One region of the Neobacillus sp. DZ-9 genome, then DNA from elsewhere that is predicted to be linked to it. Evidence: predicted binding sites of a transcription regulator. Region 1 holds the regulator's gene; each other region holds the start of a gene.

Region 1 (4,252 bases):
TTTTTCCCCCGCCAATTTCCTCCGCAGTGCTTTCACCGAAGCGCAGCCCTACCTTAATCGTATCCGCAGTTAATAATCCCTTGATTTCAAAACCGCCGCTCGAATCGAAAGTTTCATATTCCACATCACCATTAACTACGATGCTTCCTTTAATCGTTGCTTGATCGCCGAAAAGTCTCTCGCCCACTTCGAGCAGCCCATAGATTTTTATTTTTTTCAATTGCGCCCGGCTGCCGACTGCCATCGTTCCCATGATTAGCGTTTCTTCTGCTTCGATATTTCCTTTAACCTCTGCCTCCCCCAAAATTTTTACTGAACCAGTTTTAACATTTTCGACCGCTTCACTCGTTCCATATACATTAAAAGAGGAACATTCCACATCATTTACAATCGTCCCTTCGCCTCTAATGCTGATTTTATCGTAACGGCCGCCAGGGTAACTTCCTGAACCATTGATAATCAAGTTTGCGTCTTTTTTCATTTCCCTTCCCCCCTTATGCCTTTCTGATATCATTCACGACAGCATTTTTATCCTGTGAAAATTCGTCTGTGTACTCAACCACACCAATCTGACAGTTCGGTCCTATTCTGACCTGATTGCCCCGCACCACTTTGGCAATCGTATTTTCCAGGTCAATTTTGTCCCCTTCAATTAACTCCGTTTCTAGTTGCACTTTGAAAATTGGCTTTAATAAAGCGCCAATGAACGACCCTTTATGCTGCCTTACTGTTATTGTTTGCCCGCCTATCTCTTTTGCTTTGCATTCCCCATAAATCTTTATATCAACTTGATCTGCGTTTAGGAGCCCGCCTATCGTGAAGCGGTATTCTCCTTTAAAATACTCAGCCTCGCAGTCCCCCCCAACTGAAAGCATGCCTCGAAGTTTAATCTCCTCACATTTTACGCTCCCGCCCACCGAAGCTTTCCCAGAAACCCTTAAATTTTTCACATTCAGGTTCTGCTCAAATTTCGCAGTCCCGTCAACGGTCAACTTTTGACTCTCGAATGTTCCTTTAAACTTGGCATTCCCGTTCACTTTGGCCATATCTGCTGTAACATTTCCATTGACCGTCCCTAAGCCATTACATTCAAATTCATGACATTCCACATCATTGTTGATCGTCCCTCTACCATTCAATGTAACTAGGTTAAATTGTCCGCCGTTTGAAGAACCTAAGCCATTAATGGCCAAATCTCCTCTATTTTTCAATTCCATAAGGATTCTCCTTTATAATAATTTCGACTTAATTTCTTCTAAACAGGTCATTAAGGAAACCTGCACGACAATCTTCGTTCCCCTCTCAAAACGGATCTCTTCCGCATTACTCAGTAAGAGACACGATGACACACCTAGTTTGCGGGTAATCAGGAGTTCACAGCTTTTTTGCTTAATCAGCGCGACATTGTCCTTTAGCACCTGAAGCAGCATTTTCCCTTCATCCAAATTGATCTCCCCTGACTGCAACAGCTTCTCTAAAACATAAACTTCAAGCATTCTGGAAAAGTTAAAATTTGGGCTGCCTTGCTCATTTTCTAGGTAAAAATTCATTACTGCATTTGAAACAATGTTACGTTTTATTAATTCATCCTTATCTAACTGCAAATCGCTTAGGCTAGGAGAAAACATGTCTGCTAGTTCATCTAACGATAAATCTTCCTTCATCGTTTGAATTTTATTGATTCTTTCTAGGATTTTTTCCTTTGGAAAGAAGGTTTCCTGGCCGGTAAACGTGGATTTCCTTACAAACCATTCCTCCGGTATGAGGTCTTTTCGCTTCCATCTATACAGCTGTCCATAGGATATTCCCGCCAGCTCTAATAATTCCTTTTTCGAAATTAACTCCTCGCTCATGATTAAAACCCCTTTCTGTATATTAATGTAACATAACACTGTTACGTTGTAAAGATTCAAATAATTTGTCCTAAAAAAAGGGCCTTCCGCAAAATCTTGCGAAAAGCCCTTAACATTTTATTCCTCGATCTCATCTGATGGATTTGGATAATGCTTTAAAAAGTAAACCAGAGATTGCAGCTCGACAGCTAAATCAATGTGATGAACACGAATCGAGGAAGGAACATTTAATCTTGCCGGTGTGAAATTTAATATCCCTTTCACATTTGCCTTTGCAAGCCGGTCTGTAATCATTTGGGCGACCTGTGCAGGTACGGTTAAAATCGCCACTGATATTTGATGTTCGGTGATGACTCTCTCCAGCTCATCCAAATGATAAACCGGTACCTCGCGAATCGTCGTTCCCATTTTTCCAGGATCGACATCAAAAGCACATTCAATTTTCGTATTATTATTTTTCAAAAAATTATAGTTTAAAAAGGCTGTACCAAGGTTCCCCACCCCAATTAAGGCAACCTTTGTCAGTTCATCCTGGTCCAATGTTTTGCGGAAGAAGGTTAATAAGTAATTCACATTGTATCCATAGCCTTTTTTCCCTAAGGCTCCAAAATAGGAAAAATCCCTTCGGATTGTCGCCGAATCAACCTTAACCGCTTCACTTAATTCTGCTGATGAAACTCTTTGCTTGCCGGAAGAATGCAGGTTTTTTAAAAATCGATAATAAAGGGGCAGCCGTTTAGCTGTCGCCTGTGGTATTTTCATCGTTTCGTTACTCATAATCTCCCACACCCCATATAAATAGTTTTGTTAAACTAGTTCTGTTCTCTTATAATCTCCATTTTTACCGCCCGTTTTCTCTACTAAATAGGTCGGTCCGATGACCATGCCTTTATCAACAGCTTTACACATATCATAAACAGTTAATGCACAGGCAGACGCTGCTGTTAACGCTTCCATTTCTACACCTGTATTTCCTTTTGTTTTAACAGAAGCAGCTATATATAATTGATAGTTATCTCCGGCCTGTTCCCAAGAGAAAGAGATATTCACTCCCGTTAATGGAATAGGATGGCACATTGGAATGAGATCCCATGTCTTTTTCGCGGCCATCACGGCGGCAACCTGCGCTACAGCTAAGACATCGCCTTTTTTCATTTCATGATTCGTTATTTTTTCAAAAATTTCTCTGCTGACTGTAATGCTTGAATGAGCCAGAGCTGTGCGCGCCGTTTCTGGTTTATCACTGACGTCAACCATCTTTGCTCTGCCTTCTTCATTAAAATGAGTGAATTCTGCCATATAAACAATCCTCCGATTAAATCATACACTATTTTTCTTTTTATGTCTGTGAAACTTTGAACTATCGGTACATTTTTTTGTCCATTAGGTATTCTCATCTAGCGAACTGACATGCTTTATTGCCGGACCATTGGGAATACGGTAAACTATTGAGTAGTATAGAGGTGAATTTTATGATTTTATTACAGGTTAATCAACTACAAAAATATTATGGTGCTGACCTAATTTTATCGAATATAAAGCTGGAATTACAATCAAGAGACCGCGTTGCTCTTGTTGGCCGCAATGGTGCGGGCAAATCGACGTTACTGAAAATCATTGCCGGTCATCTGTCACATGATGGCGGGGAAATTATTAAACCGAAAGATGTGACCATCGGATATTTGGCACAGAATACGGGATTAGAATCCAATTTGTCTATCTGGGAAGAAATGCTGACTGTTTTTGAGGAACTTCGTCAGATGGAGAGATCGCTTCGCACGCTTGAAGAACAAATGGCTGATCCTACAATTTTCGAAGACTCAAGCCGGTACGAAAGAATTTTAAAAGAGTATGACGGGCTTCAAGTGAAATTTAAAGAGCAGGGCGGCTACCAATTCGAGGCGGATATTCGCTCTGTGCTTCATGGATTAAATTTTCATGATTCTAATGTGATGATTGCCAGTTTAAGCGGCGGTCAAAAAACCCGGCTTGCTTTAGGGAAACTGCTATTAACCAAACCTGACATTTTAATCTTGGACGAGCCGACCAACCACTTGGATATCGATACTCTCTCATGGCTGGAGCAATATCTCCAGGGTTATAATGGTGCAATATTAATTGTCTCCCACGACCGCTATTTTTTAGATAAAGTCGTCACGCAGGTGTATGAGGTTTCCCGGAAGCAGATTCAGCGGTTTACGGGCAATTACAGCTCATATCTAGATCAGAAAGCGGCTAATTATGAGCGTGACATGAAACTTTTTGAAAAGCAGCAGCAAGAAATTGCGAACCTCCAAGACTTTATTCAGCGTAATTTAGCCCGTGCCTCAACAACCAAACGAGCGCAAAGCCGGCGGAAAAAGCTTGAGAAAATGGAGGTCATGGATCGTCCATTAGGG
Region 2 (4,252 bases), on a different contig from region 1:
AACATAATAACTTGGTCTTGAGAGCTACTAATAAAGTTATAAATACCAGTTGTATAAGTAAGTTTCACATCAAGTCCCGTCTCTTCTTTCACTTCCCTTCTAGCTGCATAAGGGATGTCTTCTCCCATTTCAATTCGTCCACTTGGAAAATTCCATTTATTTATTACATTTTGTTTATTTTCTTTAATCATTAAAACTTCTTCCTCTTTAATTATTGAAACACTTACAACTAAAACAATCGGTTTTTCAGCCATTTTTTCTCCTCTCTAATTATTTATAATGTTCATTCCCAACTACTTTTTCGCTTCCGATTATCCATTTTCCTTCTTCAACAAACCTGCCCCGTTAGCTAAAAAAAGCCACCAAAATGGCTGCTGGAACTTTAACTCTAGCACCCGTTAGCTTAAGTGAAAAACTTCGCAATCTTTTTTTACCTTAACAAAATCTAATCGCTTAATGTGTAGGGGGATATCAAAAAGACATCTTCTTACTAAAGAAAAGCGCCCTATAATTGAATAGGGGTAAATCTTTATTATCTAACTAAAAGTAACGGTAGAAAAATCACAATTCAAAAAAAGCTGACTCCAATAACCTTCAAATCGACTTTGGACTCAGCTTTTTTATTTATTTTGATTCCTCTTAAACTCTATTTCCATCCCCATTTTTGAAAGATTTGATGAGAGGACTCAGTTTTTAAATAATCTACGAATCTTTGGGAGTCTTTTTTATTATCTGAAGTGCCTGTAAGACCAATTGGGGTTCCCCTATAAAGCTTTTCTGTATCTGGCAGTTCAACTAATTCGGTAACATCCTTAAGCCTGAAATGCCAAGATTCGTATGTAATCCACGCATCTAGCTTCGAATTGGATTTCCATAGCTCAATCGCTTCTGCGCTGGTTTTCACAGAAATATCAATATTTTGGCTAATTCCTTCTATTACTCCCTTTCTGCCCGCTAAGTCTTCCCATAAACCAAGCTGTCCAGCACCATTTACATCAACAATTTTCACACCGCTTTTCGTTAAATCATCAAGAGAATAAATCTCCTTCGGATTACCTTTACGTACCAAAATACCTGCTGCTCGAGGGTATAATTCTGTAAGTGATTTTTCATTTATCATCCCAGGATTGTTAAACATAAAGCTGCGAAGCATATACTCAGATCCTCCATAAATGATGTCTGCATCCTGTTTCGCTTTGTCAATCCAATTCGATTCAGGTCCAGCCGTCACAATAACTTTTATTCCCGTTTCAGCCATGAATTTTTCTGCAGCTTCCTTCATTGGTCCCAGTGGTCCACCTGGGCCATACACTCTGATCACTCCATCGTTCTTTGTAGATTTATATTGCTGTTGTGACTCTGATGAATGATTCATGTTCGCGTATACCGATACTCCTGCTGCCGTGAACAAGAGTAAAAAGAGTGTACCAATTAACAAAGTTTTTTTCATCCTCAATGCCTCCATTTGTTTATGTTTTCACCTAAGGAAACGAATAGAGGAATAAAATGGTTTGATAAAAAAACAAAAATTATTTTGTTTAAATGAGAATTGCTCTTAATAAATTATAAAGGCGTTGGCACTATAAGGAAAAAGCGATACCCTTGTTAAAGTATCCCGCCCGATTATGGAAGATATGAATTAATCATTACTCCTCACCGTAGTTTAACACTATAATGTCTCATTGATTTTGGTATTCCTTTTAGCTCAAGTACTCCACTATAGATTAAATGCCGAATTCTATACTCTAAAAAGAAAGCATTAATCCATTCGTTTGTCCATGATAGGACTTCTCCAATCACCATTCCAACCTTGATACTTACTTTAAGTGTAATATTTCACAAAGTTCGTAAAGAAAAATTAATAAAAACAATCCTATTCAATTATTAATAATGGTACTTTTTGGATGTTATACTTGAGGTTAATTACTATTTAATAATGAAGGGAGATTTACGTATGGAGGTAAGATTTACAGTAAGCAAATGGGATGAAAAGCCAGTAGATAACACTAGAAAAGAATTTCCTATTAATATTGCCCATGTTGAATATGATATTGAGGGTGAATTAACAGGAAAAGCTTTTGTTGAATATTTATTATTTTATATCGACTCTACTATAGATGATGGTCACTTGGCCACTTCTAAAATTTCCGGATTTCTGTATTTCGAAGGAACTTACAAGGGAAAACAGGGGACATTTACGGCTATAGAGCAAGGAATATTTGATAAAGGAAATCTAGATTCTCCAGCAACAATCATCAAAGCTACCGGTGACTTAGAAAGCTTAAAAGGGTCTTATAATTATAAGTTTACAGGCGAAACCAGTAAGATGATTCTAGACTTTAAATTCTAACAAAACAGTAAAAAGGGCATCTCTGTACTACCAGAAATGTCCTTTTCTTCAAACGAGCTTCCTCAACTTTCCTGCCCTTTAGTGCAATAAGAAAAAAATAGTTACCGCAGCAACCCAATCATTAACTCTAGCTACCCGTTAGTTTAAGTACAATTATTCACATTCACTGGACAACAATTGGGTGCTGAACACCTACATCTGTTATATAATTAGCAGTTTATTATGTAGTTGAACTTCAAATAGGTATAAAGGCTAAAGGTAAATAGAGGGATTTACTTCTCTCAATCATCTTTTATAATACATAGAAAGAGTTTGGGTAACTTGGTTAATATAGTATTTATCTTCGATATGCCCTAATCAATATTATTCGAACTAGTCATAAAATGATCGTGTAAACAATATTGCACAAAAAGTGTGGTTCTCTAAATACAATAAAGAATAGGCGTCAATAATTCGGTATGAGTGATATTGGACAGTTTAAATCACTCTTAAAATGAAAGGGATATTAGTTTGAAGGAATTTACAATTTGCTATACGTTGGATAATAATATAATCACAGAAAAAATAATAAAAGAATCAGATGTTAAAAAAGAAGATGTTGAAAAAGAAATAAATGAGAAGATGGATTGTTACAAATACCTTATCGTGAGAAATGACAAAGATTATTTTATCATTAATTCATTATCGGTTCGTTTTGTACAGATAATGAAGGAAAAGATATTAGTCAAATAAAATTTTAATAAATCGTGTACTATTAATTAAATAAGCCAAAAATTGATTTTCCTTTTTGTACTAACCTGCCCCTATAGTTGAACAAGAAAAAGGAGCTGCCGCCGCAATTCCTTCTTCAACTCAAGCACCCGTTAACTTTAAGTGAATTGATTCACAATCTTACTGGGAATTTACCTAAAAAAGCTGAATTAGCTTAATAAAAAAAGGACTCCCTTTTTGGGAATCCAATTCATTCAGTACCACTTTGGTTAAAGTCTAATCTTCTCGGTTCGTAGCACTGTCATTAGCCTCATTGGCACCTTCGCCGACTTTGTTACCCATCGCTCCTCCTGCAACAGCTCCTGCAACGGTACCAAGTGGACCAAGAACAGAACCCAAAGCAGCTCCAGCGACAGCACCGACACCAGTTCCTACCGCTTCGCCAGCATCATTATCGACACGGTTACGTTCGTTTTTATCAGCCACTCATCTCACTCCTTATTTAGAATAGGCAAGTGCTTGTCAGCACAATACCGTTACATATTTTGCCCTATAAGGACAGATTTACGCGAATTTTAAATCTGTCCTTTAAACTTTGCAATTTTCACTATCCTTCACGTTGTACAATAAGAAAAGCTGCCATAATGACAGTTAGGTCTTAAACTATAGCCCCCCGTTAACAAGGTCCATTCAATTTATTACACTATTTCGTCGAAAGGCACCACAATAGCCCGTACAAAATAAGTGACAAATGAATATAGTTTATTAATAAAGTTTTTCTCCTTGACTCTAGGTGCCCTTTTGGGTACCTGTTTCATTTTGTTTAAACAAAGTGGCATTATCTTTCTCATTAAGAATATCTTCTTCAGCATAAAAATGTTAAAATAGCCTAACTACATTTCCTCTATATCTGAATACGATATTACATATAAATTATTTGTCCATTTTCAATAGACTTCTCATCCTACCTGAGAGGTCTATGCTCATTTTTATAAGTCTTTACGAACTGTTTGACCTTTAATTATTTGCGTGGTCTTTTTCATGCGTTCTTCAACTGACCTGCCCCGTTACTTCAATAAAAAAGCCACCTAATGGCAGCTGGATCTTCAACTCTAGCACCCTATAGTTTAAGTACATTATTTCACAAACTTTTTAAGGGGTTCAAATTGAGCCTCTTAATTCACATTTTAT
Region 3 (4,252 bases), on a different contig from region 1:
CAACAATTTATGAGAAAATAGCCTTTATTTAATTTCAATCACCAATTTCTCTGACTTTGCTCGAGAAACACAGGATAAAATCACATTTTGGGCATTTCTTTGTTTTTCGCTTAAAAAGGAATCGTAGTGATCAACTTCGCCTTCAACCACCTTCAGCTCACACGTCCCGCATCGGCCTACTCGGCAAGAATATGGAGCCTTGATCCCTGCTTCAAGCAGCGCATCCAACAGGGTCTTTTCTTTTAAAACCTTTACAGTCTTCCCGTTTGAAACTTGAGCCTGAAAACAATTAGCCTTTTTAGGCCGCGGTGGTGTAAACCGTTCGTAATGAACACTCGAACGCGGGTAACCATTTTGGAGGGCAAAGTCTGTAAAACTAGATATAAAGGCCTCAGGTCCGCAAAAATATACATGGCTTCCAATCTTATGTTCCAAAAGCGAATCAACACTAAGTCGCTCTGCCCCTACTCCCTGTGAAAAATAAAACTTACATTGCCGTGGGTAATTTTGCTGCAAAAAGTCGAAGAATGCACAAAGCTCCTTTGATTTTGCCGCGTAATGCAGTTCGAAGGAATCATCCAGGTCAGCTATCATTGATAAAAAGGGTGTGATGCCAATCCCTGCCGCATAAAAAACATGATGTTTTGCCTTGAAGCTCAATGGAAAATGATTTTTGGGATAACTAATACGCAGCCTGTCCCCGACTTTTACCTGGTGATGCCAATAAGAAGAACCGCCTGCTGAGATATCACTAAGATGAATGGCAATTTGGTAGAACAACCGATTATCTGGATGGCTTGTTAAGGAATAATGCCTCTCGAGTAAGCCAAAGCTACCCTCAATATATGTAGTGATATGGGATCCTCCGCTAAAAGCCGGCAGTTCCTCCCCATCGATATGGGCTAGTGTAAAGCTTTTTACATTCAGGGTCTCCTGATGAATTTCTTTTACCACTACAGGTATTGTTTTTTCCTTATCCATTCAATCCCCCCTCTAAAGTTTTGCCACATAGCCAAGATAGGCATTTTTCAGTGAAGAATAATGATCGGAAACCTCAAGCTGCAAATCACAATCATTGCAAACGCTTTCAAGATTTCCCTGCAAAATTACCTTTGAAATCCCATGGCACCTGCAGCAAAACACATTGACCAATCGCTCACCATAACCAATGTACTGTGCTTCTCCCTCTGAAAAGCCAGCCTCTTCAGTGAGCTTTTTCAGAGAATACAGTTTATCCCATTTCGCTGCAATGTATAGGTAACACCCCATCTTCTGCCTATTCAACCATTCAAAAAACGATTGTTCTTCGCTGTAGATCTCATAGGCTGCATTCTTTTCAATTGCCAAATCGATAACTGGTTGTAAAATCTCCATCCCGTTCTGATCCGCATAAAATAAATATTTTCTTTTTCCAGAAACAAACAAAGCTTTCTGCATCATAAAACTCCTCTGCTTTCCAGCCGGTCCTTCAAGTATTCGAGTACTTGATTCTTGAAACGAGAAAGGCCTTTATAATCCACAATATTATCTGGCAGCTCACAGAGAATATGGTAAAATTGCTCAGCCCATTCCGTTTTTGAAGCAAATTTTTCTAATGAAATAAGATGGGTATGAATGGTAAACAGGATGCCCTCTGATCGCGGCAAACGGAATAGTTTCTGTACCTCCACTCGTAAATGGACGAATTCTCCAGCGTTCTCCAATGTTACCTCTTTTCGGCCTTTTCCCCAAACATCAAAGGTTTCTAGTGAAGTATCGAGACGATTCCCGGCCATTAACGACCAGTTTTTCCGCCACCATGGATTTCCCGCTTCCAACTGCAACAAAAACTGCAGGATTCGCTCATCTAATCCTTCCTCCTTAAAGCCAGGAATCGGATGATGAATTTCTCTAAAGCTCATCCCTAAATCAAAGGCCAGTGACCAATTAGCGGGAAAGCATAATTGACCGGAATCTAAAAATAAATCCCCATCTCGCTGCATTATGAAAATCAGGTCTTCTTGCACATGTCTTCCAATAAAATCTAGCGGCTCATATGGTAATGTAGTTTCATCACCCAAAATAAAGCTATGCTTTTCTTGAAAAATTTTATTATGAAACGTCCATTCATCATTTTGTTTATCAAGTGAAAATTTATCTGGATAATAGGCTGCTAGATGACTCATTATCATTTCAAGGATTTCCCACTGTCCGCGAAGTGTATGAGGCAGTGACTGATAACATCGTTCAGGATGCTCTTTAAGAAGACCCCGCTTTAGGTTCATTTCATTTATGTAACTCGGTGTAATTTCGATGCCGCTTGGACAATCCAACGGGACGGAGTTGTTAGAGTATCGATACACTTCTCCCTTAAATGGATACGGAAATGTTTCTAAATCAACGGCTTGTTGCATAACATCCCTACTTTACAGAAAATTCTTTACTTTTATTTTAATAAAAACAAATGACCATGTTAATAAATTGTTCAAATCTTTTTTACGAAATTGTGAAAAAGTGAACAAATTACTCTCAATTCAAAATAAAAATGATATATTAACAGTGTAATCAATATATAAAACTTATTTTTAAAAGGAGTGTTTCAAATGTTAGTCAATTGGTTAAGAGAAAACAAAGTTGCCGCTGGTATTTTAACAGTTCTTCGCTTATATATCGGATATTCTTGGATCACAGCTGGATATCACAAATTAGCAGACGGGTTTGATGCTTCTGGATTTTTAAAAGGAGTAATTGCGAATCCAGTAAAAGGTCCTGATGGCAGTATCGTTTACGGCTGGTACGTCGACTTCTTAAAGCACTTCGCTTTACCAAACGTAGATATTTTCAATACACTCGTACCTGTTGGTGAATTTTTAGTAGGGCTTGGGCTTATTCTTGGCTGCTTAACTACTGCAGCAATGTTCTTTGGTTTAGTGATGAACTTCGCGTTCTTCTTAGCTGGTACTGTATCTCATATTCCAACTGACTTATTCATCGGTGCAATTATCTTATTTGCTGGCTTTAACGCAGGCCGCTTTGGTCTTGACCGCTGGATAATTCCATTTATTCGCAGAGCAGCATTCAAAGGTAATCGAACAGTTAACCATAATGCTTAGTTCAAAAAAAGCGCCTATGCAATCGGCTTTCTATCCGTGACATAGGCGCTTTTTATTAAGGCTATTTTCGCAAAGAGTGTTGTTTTTCGTAAAAGTTCATCAACCCGTATAACTAGATGCTTCGTGGTATCTTTTCGTAAGAACATTTGCGAAAATTGCCTACAAACTTAGTAAATGCACTTAATTAAGCCCCAAAAGTAACATAGTTTACGAAAAGAGCCTTTATTAATAACTATCTTCACTTTTTTCCAAATCTGCTCTATTTTCGAACCAATTTGTAACCTGTGTTAGGATAGCAAATACAACAAAGAAATTCATTGCCCAGACATTAATAAAAGGTGTTAGGCCGCCAAATTCAATCGTTTCATAGCCTTTTAACTTCATTATTATTAAGGATTCTACAAAAATAAGAATAAACCCAACCACACCTGCAATTCCCGCCCTAATCATTGAATTCCCTCCTAAATTTATTCTATATCAACATTTATTACGTTGGATTTTCAACAATTTTTTGAACAGCTTACTCTTATTATATTTCATTTTTTAATGAATCAAAACCTTAAAAATAAATGAAAAAGAGAAGCCGCCGCAGCTTCTCCCCTGAAACTTTAAATTATATTAATCAACATTTCTATCATTATTACCCAGGACCTTTATTAATAAATCTAATTTCTCATTTCTCTCCTGATCCAACTTTGTTTTTTCATTCATGAACTTAATTGTTCGTACAACAAAGTATATGCTAAAAACTAAAATCGCCAAATAAAGTAAAATAGGAATGATTGCAAAAAGACCAAATATATTGCCATTATTCATCATCAAAAAGCCCTCCAATTTTGTAAAACTATTCCATTATTATACATTAATTTCATAATCTTTTGTTACAAATGGGGACAATTTTGTAAGAGGTATTCCGTGAATTCCTAAGACTATTTAACCCAATGTTCAGGAATCATTAATGAATCAGGTAATTTTGTATGAATATCGCCTTTGGCCGAGTTAACTTGTGCTTGTGTTAAAAAGAAGCTTCCGGTTAAATTAGCACCGCTTAAATCCGCGTCTCTTAAGTCTGCACCAATAAAATCGATTCCTCTCATGTCGGCTTCCCTGAGATCGGCTGCAATGAGCAAGGCTCCTCTCAAGTTAGCACCTCTAAGGTC
Region 4 (4,252 bases), on a different contig from region 1:
GGTCTCGCCAGCACATATATTTAGATTTATATTTTCAAGAACGGTTTTTTGCATGTCATAACGAAATGTAACCTCATGAAAGGTAATATTGCCATTAAGTTCAGAAACTTTAACGGCTTCTTCTGTATCTTTTACATCCGGCTTTTCATCGATTAACTCAATAAACCGTTTAAATCCAGCCATTCCTTTTGGGTACAGTTCCATTATTGCGCTAATTTTATCAATCGGTTTAAAGAGGACATTGACATAGAGTACAAATCCGACCAGTTCCCCGTAGGAAAGCTGTCCTGAAAAGCTTAACCATGCACCGTAAACTAAAACGATAATCGTAATTAGTCTTGTCATCATGTAAATGCCTGATAAACTGAAGGACATAACTCGATATCCCCCAAGCTTAGCAGCGCGGTATCGTTGATTATTTTTTCTAAATCTAGCAATCTCAAATTCTTCATTTGTAAACGATTGAACGACACGGCTTCCAGAAACGCTATCCTCGACGCGAGCATTCACATCAGCTATGCTTGAATACATTTGCCCCCACGCCTTGTTCATTTTCAAATTACAAACGACCACAAGTAAGATTAATAATGGAAGAACTAAAATTGAAACGAGGGCCAGTTTTACGTTTATGGTAAGCATTATCCAGAATGCCCCGATGAACGTCATAACCGCAATAAAGACATCTTCAGGCCCGTGATGGGCAAGTTCGCCCAGATCAAATAAGTCATTTGTTATCCGGCTCATTAAATGTCCTGTTTTGGTATTGTCAAAAAAGCGAAATGACTGCTTCTGTACATGCTCAAACAGTTCTTGTCTCATATCCGTTTCAATATTAATCCCTAGTTTATGCCCCCAATAATTTACGACAAATTGCAGAAATGTACTTATTAAGTAAAGCAGGAATAATCCAATGCTTACCGAAACAATGGTTGGCCAATCACCTCCAGGCAGCAGTACGTCAATAAACCACTTTACTGCGAGCGGAAATGCTAATTCTAATACCGCAACCACCACTGCACTGCTAAAATCTAAAATAAATAGCCTTTTGTGGGGTAAATAATAAGAAAAGAAACGCCGAATCATACCATTCTCCTTAGTTCAAAAGTAGCAATAATAGGATTATTTGAAAAAATTATGAACAATTTCAAGATTTTTGAAAATAAGACTAAATGTGTTTTTTGGGGGATTTGTTTTAGGTGAGCATTTCTTGGTGGGATGAATTTAAGATATCTTAAGGACAAAATTGGCTTTGTTTCCCTCCAAAATGTCCTCAATAAGGCCTCTTAAGGACAAAATTGATCTTGTTTCCATTCAAAATGTCCTTAATTAAGACCTCATTACTTGTAATAATTGGTTTAGCACAAGGCAATTTTTTTTAATGATGATGGTGATGGCTGCCTTTTGATGGATTGGTAATGACCCATTCCTCTTTTGGCACTTGGAAGTATTGAATCCAAACACCATCCAAGTACTCATCGTTTTTATCGAGAATAAAATCAATATCCTTATCGGTTTTTACAACTTCATCATTTTCAGTTGGCGTATCAAGCATTAAATCATAATGCGCATGATCCCCATGAATACTAGTGACATAAACGCGGAACATCTTTCCTTCCGCTTCCTCCACATCCATCATTTTTTTCAATGCTTTAGCTGCAATTCGATTAATTTTGACGTTCATCGTACCTGTCTCCTCTTTCTATGTAGTATTAATATTATCTCATTATTATTCTAAAATAGACAATTTTAAGCCATTTTTCAACAATGATTAAGGCTGTGGATTTATATTTCCAAACTATTCCATGATTAGCATTTTAAATCCTTAACAAATTTGTCACAACTTTTTTCAAAAACCTATATTATCATCATAGACATCTTGGTAATATTGTGAAAGAGGAAACTTAATCCGAAAATTAATCTAAAATAATAATTAGTTTAATTGGATTTTATGCTTGTATTTTTTTCAAAATGGAGTTATCCTATTGAAGTTTGTGAATGAATTCACGTAAGGATTGTGAAAAAATGAACAATTTGCCTGAGAGGAGCTTTAAAATGTTTAAAAAGGGCTATTTAATCCCCCTGCTGGCTTTCCTGCCTGTCTTATTTTTAAGTGGCTGCAACAAAATGGTGGTATTTGACCCAAAAGGTCCTGCTGCCAGAGACATTCTTGGTTTGATAAACTGGTCACTCGTATTTATGCTAATTGTCGTTGTCGTTGTTTTTGGATTATTTGGGTATATTGTTTGGAAGTACCGTGCTACACCAAAGAATAAAGACTACGTACCGCCTGAAGAGCACGGCAGTACTAAATTAGAGATCATTTGGACAGCGATCCCGATTTTGATAGTTATTGCTTTAACAATCCCTACTGTAAATACCATTTATAAACTAGAAAAAGTGCCTGCAGGCTATGAAGATAAAAAACCAATTACCATCAATGTCACTTCAGCTGACTGGAAATGGATCTTTAGCTATCCTGAGCAAGGCATTGAAACGGTGAACTATGTTAACATTCCGGCTGGTACACCGGTTAAGTTTAAATTAACCTCTGCTGGTACAATGCAATCCTTTTGGGTTCCTGCACTTGGCGGTCAAAAATATACGATGAACAAAATGGAAACACAGCTTTATTTGACAGCAGATAATCCTGGTGAATTTTTAGGAAGAAATACGAACTTTAACGGCAAGGGATATGCCGATATGGAATTCACTGTGGAAGCTAAATCCTCTAAAGACTTTGAAAAATGGGTTAAAGAGGTAAAAGCAAACGCTCCTAAGCTAACAGAGAAAAAATACAATGAGCTTTTAAAACCAACTCACTTAGGACGTGAAACATTTACTGGCACCCACTTAGCATGGGTCGACCATGGGAAAATGAATTCCAAAACTTATACAAATCCTGAGTTATACAAGGTTCACGGAGTTCAAGGTAAGATTTTTAAAGATGAAGAAAACAACACGGAAATGAATGATTCTAACGGAGGTGAACACAATGGGAATTAATTGGCATGACTTTTTCATCGTAGGAAACCCATTAATCCTAGGTTCACAGATTGCTATAGTACTAACGATGGTTGGTATAGTTGCCGGTATAACCTATTTAAAAAAATGGAAATGGCTGTGGCGAGAATGGCTGACAACCGTTGATCATAAGCGGATTGGGATAATGTACATCCTTTCAGGTGTATTGATGTTCTTCCGCGGAGGTGTAGATGGTCTGTTAATGAAGGCGCAAACCTCGCGTCCTGAAATGAAATTTTTAGATGCACAGCACTATAATGAAATCTTTACAACTCATGGCGTTATCATGATTTTGTTCGCAGCAATGCCATTGTTAATTGGTTTAATGAACGTGGTCGTTCCGCTGCAAATTGGAGCTCGTGACGTTGCCTTCCCACAATTGAACGCCTTAAGCTTTTGGCTGTTCTTCAGCGGTGCGATGCTGTTTAATATTTCTTTCGTTGTCGGTGGATCTCCAGATGCTGGCTGGACGGCTTACTTCCCTCTTGCCGGTAAAGAATTTACGCCTGGTATCGGAAATAACTATTATGCGGTTGCCCTGCAAATTGCCGGAATTGGGACATTGATGACGGGAATTAACTTCATCGTCACAGTTTTAAAAATGCGTACAAAAGGCATGACATTAATGAGAATGCCAATGTTCACCTGGACATCATTCATTGCTTCGGTCATTATCGTCGCATCATTCCCTATCTTTACCGTTGCTCTTGCATTGATGACCTTTGACCGTATTTTCGGTACCCATTTCTTTACGATCTCAGGCGGCGGAATGGATATGATGTGGGCGAACCTGTTCTGGCTATGGGGTCACCCAGAAGTATATATCGTTGTACTCCCTGCTTTCGGGATGTTCTCAGAGGTTATCTCAACCTTCTCACGTAAAAGGTTGTTTGGATATAATTCAATGGTATTTTCAATCGTTGGTATTGCGTTTTTAAGTATGCTAGTTTGGGTTCACCATTTCTTTACCATGGGTGCCGGACCTGGAGTAAACTCAGTCTTCTCCATTACGACGATGATGATCGCCATTCCAACTGGTGTTAAAATGTTTAACTGGCTATTCACGATGCGGAAAGGCCGGATTGAATTAACAACTGCGATGCTTTGGGCACTTGCATTCATCCCATGCTTTGTCATCGGTGGTGTTACCGGGGTTATGCTGGCAATGGGTGCAGCTGATTATCAGTACCATAATACTCTTTTCCTTGTGGCCCATTTCCACTATGTATTA

The links. Region 1 encodes Rex, which represses fermentation and respiration genes when NADH is low (regulators of the CRP and FNR family bind a similar motif). Its sites were predicted from a motif close to TTGTGAAATATTTCACAA; they were not measured.
Region 2: AC59HZ_RS30890 (DUF3224 domain-containing protein) is a predicted target of Rex. The motif match lies at 1,825-1,842, and genes of this name have one in related genera.
Region 3: AC59HZ_RS14360 (DoxX family membrane protein) is a predicted target of Rex. The motif match lies at 2,484-2,501, and genes of this name have one in related genera.
Region 4: qoxA (cytochrome aa3 quinol oxidase subunit II) is a predicted target of Rex. The motif match lies at 1,990-2,007, and genes of this name have one in related genera.

Annotation. Positions count from the first base shown of each region.
Region 1 is NZ_JCAIOL010000021.1:5,018-9,269, reverse strand. It holds gene AC59HZ_RS29985 (cytoplasmic protein) at 1-481, opposite strand, end outside; gene AC59HZ_RS29980 (polymer-forming cytoskeletal protein) at 495-1,217, opposite strand; gene AC59HZ_RS29975 (YhbD family protein) at 1,230-1,853, opposite strand; gene AC59HZ_RS29970 (redox-sensing transcriptional repressor Rex) at 1,971-2,630, opposite strand; gene moaC (cyclic pyranopterin monophosphate synthase MoaC) at 2,661-3,152, opposite strand; gene AC59HZ_RS29960 (ABC-F family ATP-binding cassette domain-containing protein) at 3,326-4,252, shown strand, end outside.
Region 2 is NZ_JCAIOL010000030.1:7,724-11,975, forward strand. It holds gene AC59HZ_RS30875 (NUDIX hydrolase) at 1-254, opposite strand, end outside; gene AC59HZ_RS30880 (extracellular solute-binding protein) at 647-1,450, opposite strand; gene AC59HZ_RS30885 (DUF3658 domain-containing protein) at 1,654-1,803, opposite strand; gene AC59HZ_RS30890 (DUF3224 domain-containing protein) at 1,955-2,350, shown strand; gene AC59HZ_RS30895 (hypothetical protein) at 2,888-3,082, shown strand; gene AC59HZ_RS30900 (glycine zipper domain-containing protein) at 3,338-3,547, opposite strand.
Region 3 is NZ_JCAIOL010000004.1:522,393-526,644, reverse strand. It holds gene AC59HZ_RS14375 (PDR/VanB family oxidoreductase) at 25-981, opposite strand; gene AC59HZ_RS14370 (hypothetical protein) at 994-1,440, opposite strand; gene AC59HZ_RS14365 (heme-dependent oxidative N-demethylase family protein) at 1,437-2,393, opposite strand; gene AC59HZ_RS14360 (DoxX family membrane protein) at 2,583-3,092, shown strand; gene AC59HZ_RS14355 (hypothetical protein) at 3,107-3,238, opposite strand; gene AC59HZ_RS14350 (hypothetical protein) at 3,318-3,542, opposite strand; gene AC59HZ_RS14345 (hypothetical protein) at 3,711-3,911, opposite strand; gene AC59HZ_RS14340 (pentapeptide repeat-containing protein) at 4,022-4,252, opposite strand, start outside.
Region 4 is NZ_JCAIOL010000003.1:319,329-323,580, forward strand. It holds gene AC59HZ_RS10005 (ABC transporter ATP-binding protein) at 1-1,083, opposite strand, end outside; gene AC59HZ_RS10010 (iron-sulfur cluster assembly accessory protein) at 1,376-1,681, opposite strand; gene qoxA (cytochrome aa3 quinol oxidase subunit II) at 2,053-3,003, shown strand; gene qoxB (cytochrome aa3 quinol oxidase subunit I) at 2,993-4,252, shown strand, end outside.